One region of the Lysinibacillus phoenicis genome, then DNA from elsewhere that is predicted to be linked to it. Evidence: riboswitches for the same ligand, from Rfam matches in the RefSeq annotation. Region 1 holds a riboswitch; the other holds the start of a gene.
The links. Region 1 has a riboswitch for preQ1 ahead of queF (preQ(1) synthase). Riboswitches for the same ligand answer to the same signal wherever they lie in the genome.

Region 2: another riboswitch for preQ1. It lies ahead of ABC382_RS13115 (QueT transporter family protein); the one in region 1 lies ahead of queF (preQ(1) synthase).

Annotation. Positions count from the first base shown of each region.
Region 1 is NZ_JBDFMP010000002.1:2,810,056-2,817,946, forward strand. It holds gene ABC382_RS15440 (S8 family serine peptidase) at 1-2,443, opposite strand, end outside; PreQ1 riboswitch class I at 2,776-2,822, shown strand; gene queF (preQ(1) synthase) at 2,946-3,446, shown strand; gene queC (7-cyano-7-deazaguanine synthase QueC) at 3,551-4,210, shown strand; gene queD (6-carboxytetrahydropterin synthase QueD) at 4,214-4,684, shown strand; gene queE (7-carboxy-7-deazaguanine synthase QueE) at 4,677-5,405, shown strand; gene ABC382_RS15465 (VUT family protein) at 5,453-5,992, shown strand; gene ABC382_RS15470 (YhgE/Pip domain-containing protein) at 6,247-7,891, opposite strand, start outside.
Region 2 is NZ_JBDFMP010000002.1:2,326,423-2,334,313, reverse strand. It holds gene ABC382_RS13130 (HAMP domain-containing methyl-accepting chemotaxis protein) at 1-1,409, shown strand, start outside; gene ABC382_RS13125 (L-threonine 3-dehydrogenase) at 1,746-2,699, shown strand; gene trpB (tryptophan synthase subunit beta) at 2,817-3,980, opposite strand; T-box leader at 4,038-4,237, opposite strand; gene ABC382_RS13115 (QueT transporter family protein) at 4,305-4,787, opposite strand; PreQ1 riboswitch class I at 4,794-4,838, opposite strand; gene ABC382_RS13110 (ABC transporter substrate-binding protein) at 5,159-6,181, shown strand; gene ABC382_RS13105 (ABC transporter permease) at 6,266-7,294, shown strand; gene ABC382_RS13100 (ABC transporter ATP-binding protein) at 7,287-7,891, shown strand, end outside.

The sequences.
Region 1 (7,891 bases):
ATAGGTCTGTTTCTGTAATCTTTAAATCTTTAAGTTCAGTTACTGCCTCGCTGCCAAAGTCAGCTGCGAATGGTAATGAAATTTCTGTAGCTCCACCGCTGATGTGAATATACCCTAGTATTTCAGAGCCGTTTGGTGCAGTAGCTTGTGAAGCGGTTAATGTAATATTTAACAATTGCTCACCAGCTAGGTTAAATGTTGGCTGGTCGACTGTAACAGTTGCATCACCAAATGTTTTTGTCACATCAATTGATACGTTATAATTACCGCCGTTCCCTTTTATATCTTTTACTAAAATTTGTTTTGTTACGGAAATATCCTGATCTTTAAGTGGTTGTGGACCGAACGTAACTGTACCTTTCAAGTTTTCTGAAACAGCTCCAGTTCCATCTAAAATTGCACTATCCAGTGCATAGGCAAGAATTTCTGGATGCGCTGCAGCATAAGCATTTACACGACCTGCTCCTTGAGAGAACACATCGTATTTTGTTTTATCTAAAACCTTTGCTGTATTAGAAAGCGCCACTTTTATGTCGAACGCGTTCCAATCAGGATTTGCTTGTTTAAGTAATGCAACAATACCTGTAATATGCGGTGTTGCCATAGAAGTTCCTGTTTTACGATCATATGCTTCTGCATAATCTGCATCAGGGAAATCCTTTTTATACATTGGAATCGTTGACATAATGTTTGTTCCAGGTGCACTTACATCTGGTTTAATATCAAAGTTTGGTGTAGATGGTCCACGGGAACTTGAATCGTTTACTTCATCTCCTAGTGTCTGTGTGGAAGTAAATTGACTAAAGCTAACTTTTCCAGTTCCGCCTGCTAATGCAGCTCGAATTGCATCGCCATCCGTTTGGGACATATCAAATGTTGGTAGAAAAGCAAATGAATCACCAAGGAATGTACCTGAAATATTAGGTGCATTTGTTCCACCAGCAAAGTTATGAATAATTGTTGCGACAGCTCCATTTGCCTTTGCGTTCGCAATTTTATCAACAAAGGCGATACTGCCACGAGAGATCAATGCCACTTTACCTTTTACATCGATTCCCTCAAAGTCCTTTACTTCCCCGTTTCCAGGGATAGCAACTAGGTCAAATTCTCCTTGAAGCTGTGTTGCTAAATCCCTTCCAAAAGTTGTTCCCATTAATGGGAGCTGTTTTGTTAAGTTGTAGTCACCAACTGTAACATTTACTTCCCCGTTATACTTTGTTTCAGGATTTGTTGTGTTACCGACAGCAATTCCTAAACGAGCGGTTGCAGGCGTGCCCATTGTTCCGCGATTTGGGCCGGAGTTCCCTGTCGCAATTACTCCGATTGTTCCAGCCATCATTGCATTGTTAATAGCAAATGAACCAGCATCCGTTTCAGAGTTAGCTCCCCCACCAAGAGAAAGGTTAATAACGTCCATTTTTTCTGTTACAGCGGTTTCAATTGCTTTAACAATACCAGATGTAGCTCCACTTCCATATGCACCAAGAACACGGTAAGCATAAAGGTCTACTTTTGGAGCAATTCCTTTAATACCAAATTTGTTTGCTCCGATTGCTGCAATGGTTCCAGCAACATGGGTACCGTGAGAAGTATAGAACGAGCTTCCTTTTTCATTAAATTCAGGTGTTCCGGCAGGACGCTCAGAAGGCAATGTTTCCGATGCATCGTCATCTGCTCGAGGCTTCGTGTAAGTTGATGAATTTGGAATAAAGTTTTTCCCCCCCTTGTAAATTCCAGCGAATTCAGGGTGATCTGCGTCAATACCAGTATCTAATACTGCTACTTTTATTCCTTGTCCTTCAATTCCTTCATTCCACAGCTGTTCGATCCCAAGGAAAGAAATACTTGTGTTCATTTGGGCCTCTAATTGATCTTCCTTAATAAGTTCCGATGATTTCATTGTATTATCTTCTGATGCGTAAACAATTGCATCAGGTTCGATTAATGTAATTCCTTCTATTGAAAGCAGTTTCGGGAGATCATTTGCTTTCACTGTTGCCGCAAAACCGTTTAAAACAGTATCAAATGTGTAGCCTTGAGTCATTTGAACATTTTTAGTAGCTAACTCTTTTTTTACTTTTGCTTGTTGAGCTTTTACATTTGAACGTACTTCATTTGCTCGCGTATTAGAGAACTTTTGGCCTTTCACCTGGCTCATTCCCTGCTCTAGTGCCACAGGCGTTTCAGATAAATGTACGATGACTGCAACTTCTTGATTGCCTGATACATTTTGTAAGCTTTCGTGAAGAGTTGGACCATCTTTAGACAAGCTTAGCTGTTCAGCGATAGCCGCCTTAAGTTGAAGTATACTTTCACTTTGACTATCCTGTTTAAATGGTTTAGATTCTTCAGCACTTGCGCTCGATAATGGAACCAATAGAAAAAGCACCATAACGAAAGCTATAATACTACTTAAAAACTTCATAAACGTAAACTTTTTCAAAACTCATTTCTCCCTCCACATTTAATTATCACACTAAACAGAAAAGTGTGATAATTCCAATTTATCACAGGAGTAGTAATTCGAATATCGGAATATTTGAATATACCAAAATATTGATAATAAGTATTAGTTTATCAATTATATTTTAATTCTATTTTCCTAGTAATGTAATTAAAAAATAGAACTTTAAAATGAGAAAGGACTTACAGAAATATATTCATTTTGTCAATTTAATTAGTAAAGCACAAATAGGAAAGATTTTTTTAAAATCTATTTGACGTTCTGTATTATTTTTTGTACGATATGGAAGAAAAGAATGTGCCCGGACTTGTACGGGAGAGGTTCATAGCTGATACCCTCTATAAAAAACTATGGAAACATGACATTATGCCATGTCCATATCGGACGTGGCTTTTTTATGTTTTTACTTATGTTTTAATAGAATGATTGGTAATGCCTCTCTTGAAAAGTGTTGGGAAACATTTTACAAGGAGGTTTTTTTATGTCTGGTCGAAGTCATGAAGAAGGACTAAAGGATTTAACATTGTTGGGTAACCAAGGTACACAATATTCATATGATTATGCACCTGAAGTTTTGGAAGCAGTAGATAATCTTCATTCCAATCGAGATTATTTCGTTAAGTTTAATTGTCCAGAGTTCACTAGTTTATGTCCGCTTACAAATCAGCCTGATTTTGCAACGATGTATATCTCGTATATCCCTGATAAAAAAATTGTTGAGAGTAAATCACTAAAATTGTATTTATTCAGTTTTAGAAATCACGGAGATTTCCATGAGGATTGCGTTAATATCATTATGAATGATTTAATTACATTACTTGACCCAAGATATATAGAGGTTTGGGGGAAATTTACTCCACGAGGTGGTATCTCGATCGATCCATGGTGTAACTATGGGAAGCCAGGAACTAAATACGAAGAAATAGCCAATTATCGTTTAATGAATCACGATCTTAACCCAGAAAAAATTGATAATCGATAAGTGAAGCAAGAAAGAGGTTTTTAGCTACCCTCTTAAAAAAACTAAGAAGAAAGCAGCACTTTTTCTTAGAGTGCTGTTTTTTCGATATAAGGGAGTCTTTATGGATGAAAAAGGAAAAAGCGATTGTTGTATTTAGTGGAGGTCAGGACAGCACAACATGTTTGTTCTGGGCAAAAGAACGTTTTAAAGAGATTGAGGCAGTAACTTTTGATTATGGTCAAAGGCATCGTCTGGAAATTGAATGTGCGAAGGTGATAACAGAGGAGCTTGGTGTCAAGCATCACATTCTGGATATGTCACTCCTGAATCAGCTTGCCCCGAATGCATTGACACGACAAGACATAGAGGTGAAGGACGGAGAAAATGGTGAGCTTCCATCAACTTTTGTGCCTGGTCGAAATCTACTTTTTCTTTCATTTGCTGGTGTTTTAGCGAGCCAAGTGGGAGCAAAGCATATTGTAACGGGTGTGTGTGAAACAGACTTTAGCGGATATCCGGATTGCCGAGATATTTTTATTAAATCCTTGAATGTAACGTTAAATTTATCTATGAATGATTCTTTTGTCATTGATACACCGTTGATGTGGCTGAATAAGGCACAGACTTGGGAGCTTGCTGATCAGCTTGGGGCGCTTGAGTTTGTTCGAGAAAGAACGTTAACTTGCTATAACGGTGTCATAGCAGATGGCTGTGGTGAATGCCCAGCGTGTAACCTGCGAAAAAAAGGGCTTGATGAGTATTTGAGTTATAGGAAGGAGTTTTAAGACATGTCAGATTATAAAATCGTCGAGAGGCTCCAAAAAATAGATGAGGATATTCAAAGAAATCAATTGAAATACCATGCAAAGCGTGTTCTCGTAAGCAAAGAATTTACCTTCGATGCTGCTCATCATTTACATCATTATGAGGGGAAATGTAAAAATCTGCACGGTCATACCTATCGTGTCATATTAGGACTGAGTGGCTACACAGATGAACGTGGTTTGATGATTGATTTTGGCGATATAAAAGAGATATGGAAACAAAAAATAGAGATTCATTTGGATCACCGTTATTTAAATGAAACACTTCCACCTATGAATACGACGGCAGAGAACATTGTTGTTTGGATTTACGAAAAGCTGACTGAGGCCTTGCTTGATGAAGGATATAACGGTGCGTGTGTAGAGTTTATCAGGCTTTACGAAACTCCTACAAGCTATGCAGAAGCAAGACGGGAGTGGATGGAAGTTGAGTAAAGTACCTATTATCGAAATTTTTGGACCAACAATTCAAGGTGAGGGAATGGTAGTTGGCCAGAAGACGATGTTTGTAAGAACTGCAGGTTGTGATTATTCTTGTTCCTGGTGTGATTCATCATTTACGTGGGATGGTAGCAGAAAGCATCTTATTGTCCAAATGACAGCAGAAGAGATTTGGTCTGAATTAAAACGTCTTGGTGGCAGTGGATTTTCATTTGTTACGATTTCGGGCGGTAATCCTGCACTCTATCCAAATTTGCAAGAGCTCATTGCGATTTTAAAAGAAAACAACATAAAGGTTAGTGTGGAAACGCAAGGAAGTAGATGGCAAAAATGGATGTATGAGATTGATGAGCTGACAATTTCACCAAAGCCACCTAGTTCTGGAATGACTACGGACTATTCGATGCTCTCAAATATCTTCGAAAAACTTAAAAATCGAAACAGTAATCACCATACATCCCTCAAAATAGTCGTTTTTAATCAAGAGGATTACGACTATGCTAAACAAATTCATCATCGTTATCCAACGATTCCTTTTTATCTCCAAGTTGGTAACGATGATCTTACGTCGATTGATAATTCACGAATAGCTATCCATTTATTAGATAAATATCATGAGCTCATTGATCGAGTAATAAAGGATGAAGAATTAAGAGATGTCAAAGTACTACCACAGTTACATGCTCTTGTTTGGGGGAATAAAAGAGGTGTATAGGGGTGCCATTACAATAATGTCTTGAAATTGATTTGAGGAGTAATAGGATGAGAATACTATTTTATTTATTATCTATTGTCGTTGCTAATGTGGTAACGGCAGCATTTGCGCCCTTACATTTTGGTATGTTTATCGTGCCAATGGGGACGCTTTTAATTGGAGCGACTTTTATTTTTCGCGATCTTGTGCAAAATAAATATGGTAGAGCAAAGACATATATAGTTATTATTACAGCTTTAATTTTATCAGCAGTAGTGTCATTCCTTCTAGGGGATACACTTTTGATTGTGGTAGCGTCAGCCCTATCATTTGTTGTCGCTGAAACGGCTGATACAGAAATTTATAGTCGATTGAAATTACCAATGGCATGGCGTGTGCTCTACAGTGGAATTGTTGGAGGATTTCTGGATTCTGCTATTTTCGTAGTAATCGGCTTGAGTCCATTGGGGGCTAATATGTTGCCTTGGGAAGCGGTGCCTGCCGCCATTTTTGGACAAATTATTGTGAAAACGATTATTCAAATGTTCGGTGCACTAATTTTAGGCCAAGTTGGTGCAATGAAAGAAAAACGTCTTATTTCAGGATGATTTTTTGAAATATGATGAAGAGAGCTTTTCTGTAAAAGAAGTGTTTCAACAACATGGCTTTAGATGAAGTATTGCATTTCCTTTTCTATATTTTTTAAGAAATATAGTCTTATACTAGTTGCGTCGGACCATAACTTAAGCAACAGAAATTATAAAAAAGTACCAGTCCTCATGGGCTGGTACTTTTTCTTCAAAGTTTAAAAATACTATTTTTATTTTATCTAGCAAGTTCAACAAGTATTATTCTCGAATTATTACTTTACCATTTCTAAGGCTGCTGGTTCTTTATGCTGTATATGACTTGAAGTCCAGCCGATGATGAAAGCGAGTAAAAGGTAAATAAGTAATATACATGCTTGTGTGATTAAGTTTGACCAGCCACCGAGAGAAACAACCTCCTGGAAGCTTTTCAATGAGTGGGCCATCGGTAAAAACCCTCCAACCCTAGCTAACATTGGATTTTCAAGTTCTCCTGGGAAAGTTCCACCACAGGTTGCTAGTTGAAATACTAAGAGAGTGACAGCTAGTAATTTACCAAGATTCCCTAAGAGAATAATAAGCATCAGGATGAAGGTCATGAAAGTAAATGACACGATAATACTTGATAGGATAAATAACGGTACACTTGCTACTGCTAATTTAAATCCTAAAAGTACGACCAGGTCCACGATAAGTGTCTGAATTATTCCTATTATATAAACTAATCCTAGTTTATTAATAAAGTGAACTGTTCCAGTTACTTTTAGACGTTCTCTACGTCCTAAAGGTAGGATGTTGGCTGCCATAATGCCTCCTACAAAGAAAGCAAGTGATAAGAAGTAAGGAGCAATGCCAGTCCCGTAATTCGGAACTTTGGATAAATGGGATTCTACCAATTCAATTGGTTGTGCAAACATTGTTGAGGTAGAGTCATTGTATTGAAGATTAGACGTTTTTTCTGCAGCTTCATTTAGCTTTGCTGATAATTCATTTGAGCCAATTGCTAGAGAAGAAAGCCCGTCTTGTAGGTCCGCTAATCCGCTTGATTCATGACTGATTCCGTTTGCGAGAGTTGTAATGCCAGTGTTAAGTGTTGTATAGCCTGTCATCCATTTTGTAAACCCACTAGCAAATGCATTCGTACCCTCTTGTAACTGTTTTGCTCCTTCATTAGTCTGAGTAATGTTAGCACCTAACGTTTCCATCCCAGTTTGAAGCGAAGCCTGTGCAGTAGTAATTTTTTTTGCAGCTATTTCTATCTGATCTTGGTCAGATTTTAAAGTAGTTTCTGTCGTAGATAATTTTTTAGATAAAGCAATAATTTGTTGGAGTTTCCCATCCTGATTTGCTTCAGGATGTTCTTTTACATATTGAGTTATTTGTTCCTCCAAATTCTTAGCGGTGATAGCTGCTTGTTCTTGTCCCTGAGCTAACTTTGTATTTTCAATAGACCAGTTAGTAATGCTTTGGCTTACTTGATTCATTCCCGATTGTAGAGAATGTTCACCATCCGTAAGCTGCTGTAACCCCTTATATAAGGAATTAGAGCCGGTTGTAAGTTCATTTACACCAGAAGATAAGCTCTTTTGGCCAGCTGAAAGTTCCGTGCTCCCCGTTTTAAGTTTTTGTGCCCCTTCATCTAAACTTTGAATACCTTTTGTTAACCTTCTACTTCCGTTTTGTGCATCAACAGTGCCGTTATAAAGTTTCTGTGCTCCAGTTCCTGCATCCATGAAGCCAGCTGAAACGTCCTTGAATTTAGTTAGAATTGTTTCAGAATAGATCTTCGTGACATTGGCATTGATTTTTGTATTCATTTTTTCAACGGCTGTTGTAGTAATTTGTGAGGCTACATAGTTTTTCCCTGGATTGACTTCATATAAAAGTTTAGCTGGTTTTGGTGTTTTATCCATGACCGTT
Region 2 (7,891 bases), 480 kb from region 1:
TGCCTATTGAGCAACTAGATAGCCAGGAAATCGATAAAAAAATGAGTCATCAGATCAAAAAATATAAAGCTTTGTTCAAGGAGCAGGAAAATTTGATTGAGGACTATAAGCAATTGAACCAAGGAGAGCTAGAGCAGTTTTATTCGCAGACTTTTCTACCCATAAGTCAAGAAAGTCATACATTATTAGAAGAAACACAAAATTATTTAGTTGAAAGAGCTAAAGATCGACAAAAATCTTATCAGAAAGATGTGCAATTTGGATATTGGTTACTAGGGGGTGTATGTTTAACGGTTGTGATGCTTGTCATTCTGATCGGATTTATTGCAACCCAATCAGTCAATGTGCCAACGCGCCAATTAAAGTCATTATTAAAACGAGCAGAGCAAGGAGATTTCACTGCAAATGCTAGTTATGTGGCCCATGATGAGCTTGGTGAGGTAGTATTGTCGTACAATCAAATGACTACTGAGGTGAAGCGTTTACTCCATACTGTAACGGATAGTGCTTATGAAGTAGAGGAAATGACAGGTAAATTACAAGAATCCTCAGAGCAATCATCAACAACAACGTTAAAAATTGCAAAGGATGTACAATCTATTGCTGATTCAACGGCAGCTTCTACAAGCAAATTAGCTTCCAATACGGCTTCCTTAGAGGAAGTTTTACATGATGTACAGGTCATCTTAGAGAAAGTGCAGGTCGTGGAAAGCTTCGCACATCATACAGCACGAGATGCAGAAAGCGGAACAGAAATTGTACAGGCTAATTTAGCACAAATGAAGGCTATTAAGGAGGCTGTTGAAAAATCCAATACAGCGATCTTTAATTTGGTTGAGCGTGCATCATCGATTGATCAAATGATTGAGGTCATTGAAAAAATAACAGCACAAACCAACTTATTAGCGTTAAATGCATCTATCGAAGCTGCTAGAGCAGGAGAACATGGAAAGGGATTCGCGGTTGTTGCTAATGAGGTACGCAAGTTAGCAGAACAAACGGTCCAATCAACACAAACGATTACATCCATTGTCCAGAATATCCATTTAGATTCGAGCTATGCCGTACAAATGATGGAGGGCGTGTTGGTGGCAACTGAAAAAGGTGTTGCTGTAACAGGGCAAACTGCGTCAAGCTTCGATCAAATTTTAGAAAAAGTACATACTATTAAGCCTTATATGATGGAAGTAACTGCCACTGTTCAAGAGATTGCCAATCACACAAAGACAGTAAGTGAGGATGCTGTTATGTTAACAGCTTTATCGGATACGAATACCATGTCTACTAAGCATGTTGCTACACTAACAGCAGACCAATTGGCAGCACAGGAACAATTCAATAATTATATTAAAGAATTGCGCAAAGTATCAAAAGTTTTGCAAATAGCTGTAAAACGTTTTTCGATATAATTTATTCTCAAAGAAAAATGTTGAAAGGGAATCTCCTATGAGAAAGGGGATTCTTTTTTTGTTTGTTTATAAAATAGAGTTAACAACAAAATGTGTATCCTTCAGATGTACAAATGTGTTTTATATATTTTTGTAGCACAATATTTTTTATGAGTTCATATACTGAAAGTAAGGGATTGTTTGTTCCTTTTAAGGAATATCGTTAATATAATTGTTGTATTTTCAAAACGAACACATTATAATGAATTTCATTGAAAGTGTTATTAAATCAATGTTTATCAATATATTTTTGTACTTTCCATAAGTACAATTGTTCACATGTGGAGGTTTTGAGAAATGAAAAAGATAATTGTTACTGGGGCACTTGGTCAAATAGGTTCTGAGCTTGTAGAAAAACTTCGTGGTATTTATGGAGAGGACAATATACTTGCTACAGATATTAGAAAGCTTGAACATACTAAGGGCCCATTTGAAATATTGGACGTGACAGATGGACAAAGAATGCATGATCTAGCAAAGGATTTCGGTGCAGATACGATGATGCATTTAGCGGCATTATTATCTGCTACTGCTGAAAGAAATCCATTGTTAGCTTGGAATTTAAATATGGGTGGATTAATGAATGCATTGGAAGTTTCACGAGAGTTAAATATGCAATTTTTCACGCCAAGCTCTATTGGAGCATTTGGCCCATCTACACCGAAGGAAGATACACCGCAGGATACTTTGCAACGACCAACGACAATGTATGGCGTTAATAAAGTAGCGGGTGAGTTACTATGTGATTATTATTTTAATCGTTTTGGCGTTGATACACGTGGTGTACGCTTCCCTGGATTAATTTCCTATGTAACACCTCCAGGTGGTGGTACGACTGATTATGCGGTAGAGATTTTCTATGAAGCGATCGAACAGGGCAAGTATACATCTTATATCCAAGAGGGTACGTTTATGGATATGATGTACATGCCAGATGCTTTACAAGCTATTGTAGATTTGATGGAGGCAGATGGTAATAAGCTAGTTCATCGTAATGCTTTTAATATTACAGCAATGAGCTTTGAACCGTCGCAAATTGCAGCTGAAATCAAGAAACACTTACCGAATTTCACAATGGACTATCAGGTGGACCCAGTGCGTCAGGCTATAGCAGATAGCTGGCCAAACTCTTTAAATATAGAAGCAGCCCAAAAAGAATGGGGCTTTAAAGCAGAGTATGATTTAGCTAAAATGACAGTTGATATGTTAGAAAAACTGAAAATTAAGCTGCATAAAAAGGCAATTTCATAATAGTGTAAGCTACAGTGTTTTAGAGGTAAATCCTAATGGCAAATAATATTACAGAAATTTACTAAAATAAAGTAAAAAGAGCGATGTCCCAAAAAGGGAGATCGCTCTTTTACAATACTATTTTGTTAACATATGGAAAACTTGTTCAACGTCTTTATCACCACGACCTGAGATATTAATAATAATGCTTTCCTCAGATGGTAAAGTTGGTGCTAATTTTAGAGCATATGCAACTGCATGTGAGCTTTCAAGGGCAGGAATAATACCTTCGACCTTTGAAAGTACTTGAAACGCCTCTAGAACTTCTTCGTTTGTAACAGTTACATACTCCGCACGGCCAATTGTTTTCAAATGACTATGTTCTGGACCTGCTCCAGGGTAATCTAGACCAGCTGCAATTGAATATGTTGGTAGGGGATTTCCTTCATCATCTTGTAACACTAAACATTTGAAGCCATGTAGCTCCCCAGGCGTCCCTTCGTTTAATGTAGCAGCTTGATCGGGTTCGATTCCAATAAGACGAACGCTTTCATCTGCAATATAATCAGCAAATGCTCCAATGGCATTACTACCACCGCCGACACAGGCAAGGACGGCTGTTGGAAGCTTTCCTTCCTTTGCTAAAATTTGCTCACGACTTTCACGGCTAATGACAGATTGAAAATGTTTAACCATTGAAGGGAAAGGATGTGGTCCAACTGCTGAGCCTAATAAATAGAATGTTGTTTCATAGTTTTCTACTAAATCAGCGAACGCTTCATCAACAGCATCTTTTAAGCGACCTTGCCCTTTATCAACAGCTACTACTTTCGCACCAAGAAGCTCCATACGAAATACATTTAATGCCTGACGTTTTGTATCCTCCAAGCCCATATAAATGGTGCAATCAATCCCGAACATGGCACAAGCAGTTGCCGTTGCTACACCATGTTGTCCAGCGCCTGTTTCGGCAATAACGCGATTTGCTCCCATACGTTTAGCTAGTAAAATCTGGCCTAATACATTATTGATTTTATGTGAGCCTGTATGGTTAAGATCTTCACGTTTTAAATAAATTTTTGCGCCACCTAATTGCTTTGTTAAATTTTCTGCAAAGTAAAGAGGGGATTTACGTCCAACGTATTCACGGAAATAGTAATCCAATTCTTTCTTAAAGTCTTCATCATCTTTATACTTTTGGAAATTCTCGTCTAAAATAGTTAATACATTTTGAAGCTCCTCTGGAACAAAGCTTCCTCCAAATTCACCAAAATAACCTTTTTTCTCTACTACTGTACTCATCTTTACTCGACTCCTCTATACTATTTTTCCATAAAAAAAAGCCACTCCAATCCTCATAAAAAGGACGAGTAACCGTGGTGCCACCTTGATTCGCATTTTTGCGCGCTCTTCTACTCCGATAACGGGGAGTGGGTCGGCCTTACATTTGGATAAGGCTGCTCTGAAGTCCATTCACAAGTACATACTACTGGTTTGCACCTACCACCAGCTCTCTTGAAGTTACAGTGCTTGCTACTACTCTTCTTCCTTGCATTTATTAGAAAGAATTGTAGAATATTTTCAGAATAGTGTCAAGAAAAAAAGACGAATCCTAAGACTCGTCTGTTAAATCAAATTTTTAAAGTGAAGACGTTTATTTAGTCCATACATAATAGGTGCACCAACTGCTAACACAACAAACTCACCAGCAGCCACTGTTAGCCAAGTCCAGAAGAATGGAAGCTCTAAGGCTAAGTTTAGTTCAAAGGCAATGATAAACATAGTGCATGTAAATAAAAATGTATTAATAATTAAACGTGCCCAAATATTTTTGACAAATTTACAGATTAAAATGAACAGTCCAAGTGTGATCATAGAATGACCAACACCAAACACTAAATCGTAAATGCCAAGTGGTGAAAAAAGATTGGAGATCAATACTCCAATAATGATCCCTACGGCAAAGCGTGGATTAAAGGCCACTAGATGGTTAAAAATCTCGGATACGCGGAACTGTACTTCTGTAAAACCAAATGGTGCAACAAGCATTGTCACAGCAATATATAAAGCTGCAATAATACCACTTGCTGCTAAAAATTTTATCTTCATATTCATTTCTCCTTAGTTTTTTTTCGTGGGATGGTTACGAACCACGGTGCTTTCACACAAGTAAACATTTTATTATAGATATCTAGTAGAAGTCAAATGTCAGACTTTGTCCACAATGACCTAGCGTCGCAAAATTGTCATAAATATTTTTTACTATGTTAAAAAAGAAAACGAATAACTAAAACAGCGTAGTTTAGCGGTTTAAAGCGCCAAATTGAATGATTAGCTAAAATATTTTGTTAAATTTAAAAGTCAGAACATTCATAATGTTGTTGACGAGGCTCAATAATAACGATAATATAGCGATACATTCACACTTTGTTTGGATAAAGTGCGATAGATATTTTAGTTATTAATCGGGGGGATTATTTGTGAAGGGCAATGTAAAAAAGCTGTCATTCCTTCTATTTGGATTAGTGTTACTTCTTGCTGCCTGTGGTAGTGGTGGTTCTAGTTCAACGGATTCAAAAGGGAATGAATCAAACAACGCAAGTGAGAGCGGAAATGCAGATGATAAAACATATAAAATCGGCATTACTCAAATTGTTGAACATCCATCTTTAAATGCAGCAACAGAAGGCTTTAAAAAGGCAATTGAAGATGCTGGATTAAAAGTTGAATATGATTCACAAATTGCACAAGGAGATAACAGTCTTAACACAACGATTGCTAACAATCTAGTGAGTGCAAACGTAGATTTAATTTTTGCTAACTCTACACCTTCTGCTCAAGCAGCTGCTACAGCTACAAGTGATATTCCAATCATCTTCACTTCTGTAACAGATGCTGTTGGTGCACAGTTAATTGAATCAATGGAGAAACCAGGAAAAAATGTTACAGGTACAATCGATTTACATCCTGAAACGATTTCTAAAACAGTAGCATTTCTAAAAGAGCTTGGCGCAAAGAATGTGGGTATGGTCTACAATGCTGGTGAGCAAAACTCTGTAGCACAAGTTTCAGAAGTGAAAAAAGTTATGGGTGAGCAGGGCTTAACGGTTGTAGAAGCTTCGGCATCCACTTCAGCAGATGTGAAACAAGCAACAGAATCGTTAATTGGTAAAGTAGATGCTTTCTATATTATTACTGATAACACAGTGGTTTCTGCGTTAGAATCTGTTATTGATGTTGCTAACACAAATAAATTACCACTTATCGTAGGAGAGCTAGACTCTGTTGCACGAGGCGGTTTAGCTGCTTATGGTTTCGAATATTTTGATATTGGCTATGAAGCTGGACAAATGGCTGTGAAAATTTTAAAAGGTGAAGCTACACCTGCTGATACACCAGCACAATATCCACAAAATTTAAAACTACTAATCAATAAAAAGGTAGCGGATGATTTAGAAATTGAAATTAAAGATTCTTGGGGTGCAGAACTTCTAGAAAAGTAAAACGAAGCGGGGGAGAACTATCCCCGCTTTATCTTCATTTATAAGCGGTATAAATAAAAAAGAGATTTAGGAGATGATTCAACGATGTTTTTAGCATTATTTGGCGCAGTGGAGCAAGGAATCATCTATGCAATTATGGCACTTGGTGTATATTTAACATTTCGGGTGTTAGATTTTCCGGATTTAACGGTTGATGGAAGCTTTGTAACAGGGGCGGCAACTGCAGCAACAATGGTCTTGCTTGGCTACCACCCAATCTTAGCGACTTTAGTGGCAATTGTTGCTGGATTTATTGCTGGATGTATGACAGGAATTCTCCACACGAAAGGGAAGATTAATCCGCTATTATCAGGGATATTAATGATGATTGCATTGTACTCAATAAACCTACGTATTATGGGGTTAACTGCAGAAAATACGATAGGTCGCCCGAATATTCCACTGCTAAATTCAGAAACGATATTTTCAAAGTTTCAAACATTTTGGAGTAATTTAGGGATCGATGATGCTCTTAATAACCTATTAAAAGGCATGGGATTTCAGCATGTACCAGGTACATGGAGTGTGCTGATTGTCGTATTAATCATCACGATTTTAATTAAATTATTAGCAGACTGGTTCTTAAAGACTGAGGTAGGGCTTGCTATTCGAGCAACTGGTGATAATAAACGAATGATTCGTAGCTTCTCAGCAAATACAGATACACTTATCATTCTAGGTCTAGGACTTTCTAATGCACTTGTCGCATTTTCTGGAGCTTTAATCGCACAATACTCGAAGTTCTCCGATGTTAGTATGGGGATTGGTATGATTGTTATCGGTCTTGCTTCGGTTATTATTGGTGAAGCCATTTTTGGTACAAAAACAATTATTCGTACTACTTTTGCAGTCATTGCTGGCGCGATCATTTATCGTATTATTCTAGCATTAGCTTTACGTGTAGATTTCCTTGATTCAGGAGATATGAAATTAATTACAGCAATCATCGTTATTTTGGCACTTGTCTTACCGCAATTTATCAACAAGACTAAGGAGCGCAAACGAAAGGCGAAACGTGCTGCAGAACTTAAACCAGTAAAAACTGTAGAGCGAGGGGGAAAAGGCCTTGCTTAAATTACATGGCATTAATAAGGTGTTTAATGAAGGAACACCAGATGAAAAAATTGCACTTGCAGAAATTAATCTTCACTTAAAACCAGGGGATTTTGTGACAATCATCGGTAGTAATGGAGCAGGGAAGTCTACGATGATGAATATGATTTCAGGAGCTTTAACACCTGATTTTGGGACAGTGTCCATCGATGGTAATGATGTGACGAATTTACCTGAATATAAACGCTCGCAATATATTGGTCGTGTGTTCCAAGATCCAATGGCAGGTACAGCACCTGCTATGACAATTGAAGAAAACGTCGCATTAGCATACTCAAGAAATAAGAGCAGAGGCTTACGTATCGGTGTAGATAAAAAGCGCCGTGAATTTTTCAAGGAATCATTAGAGATGCTTGGTTTAAATCTTGAAAATCGACTTTCCGCAAAAGTAGGCCTACTGTCAGGTGGGGAACGTCAAGCATTGTCATTATTAATGGCTACATTCACGAAACCGTCTATTTTATTGCTGGATGAGCATACAGCTGCACTTGATCCATCTCGTGCAGAGTTAATTACTCGGATTACAAAGTATCTAGTGGAAAAAGATAATTTAACGAC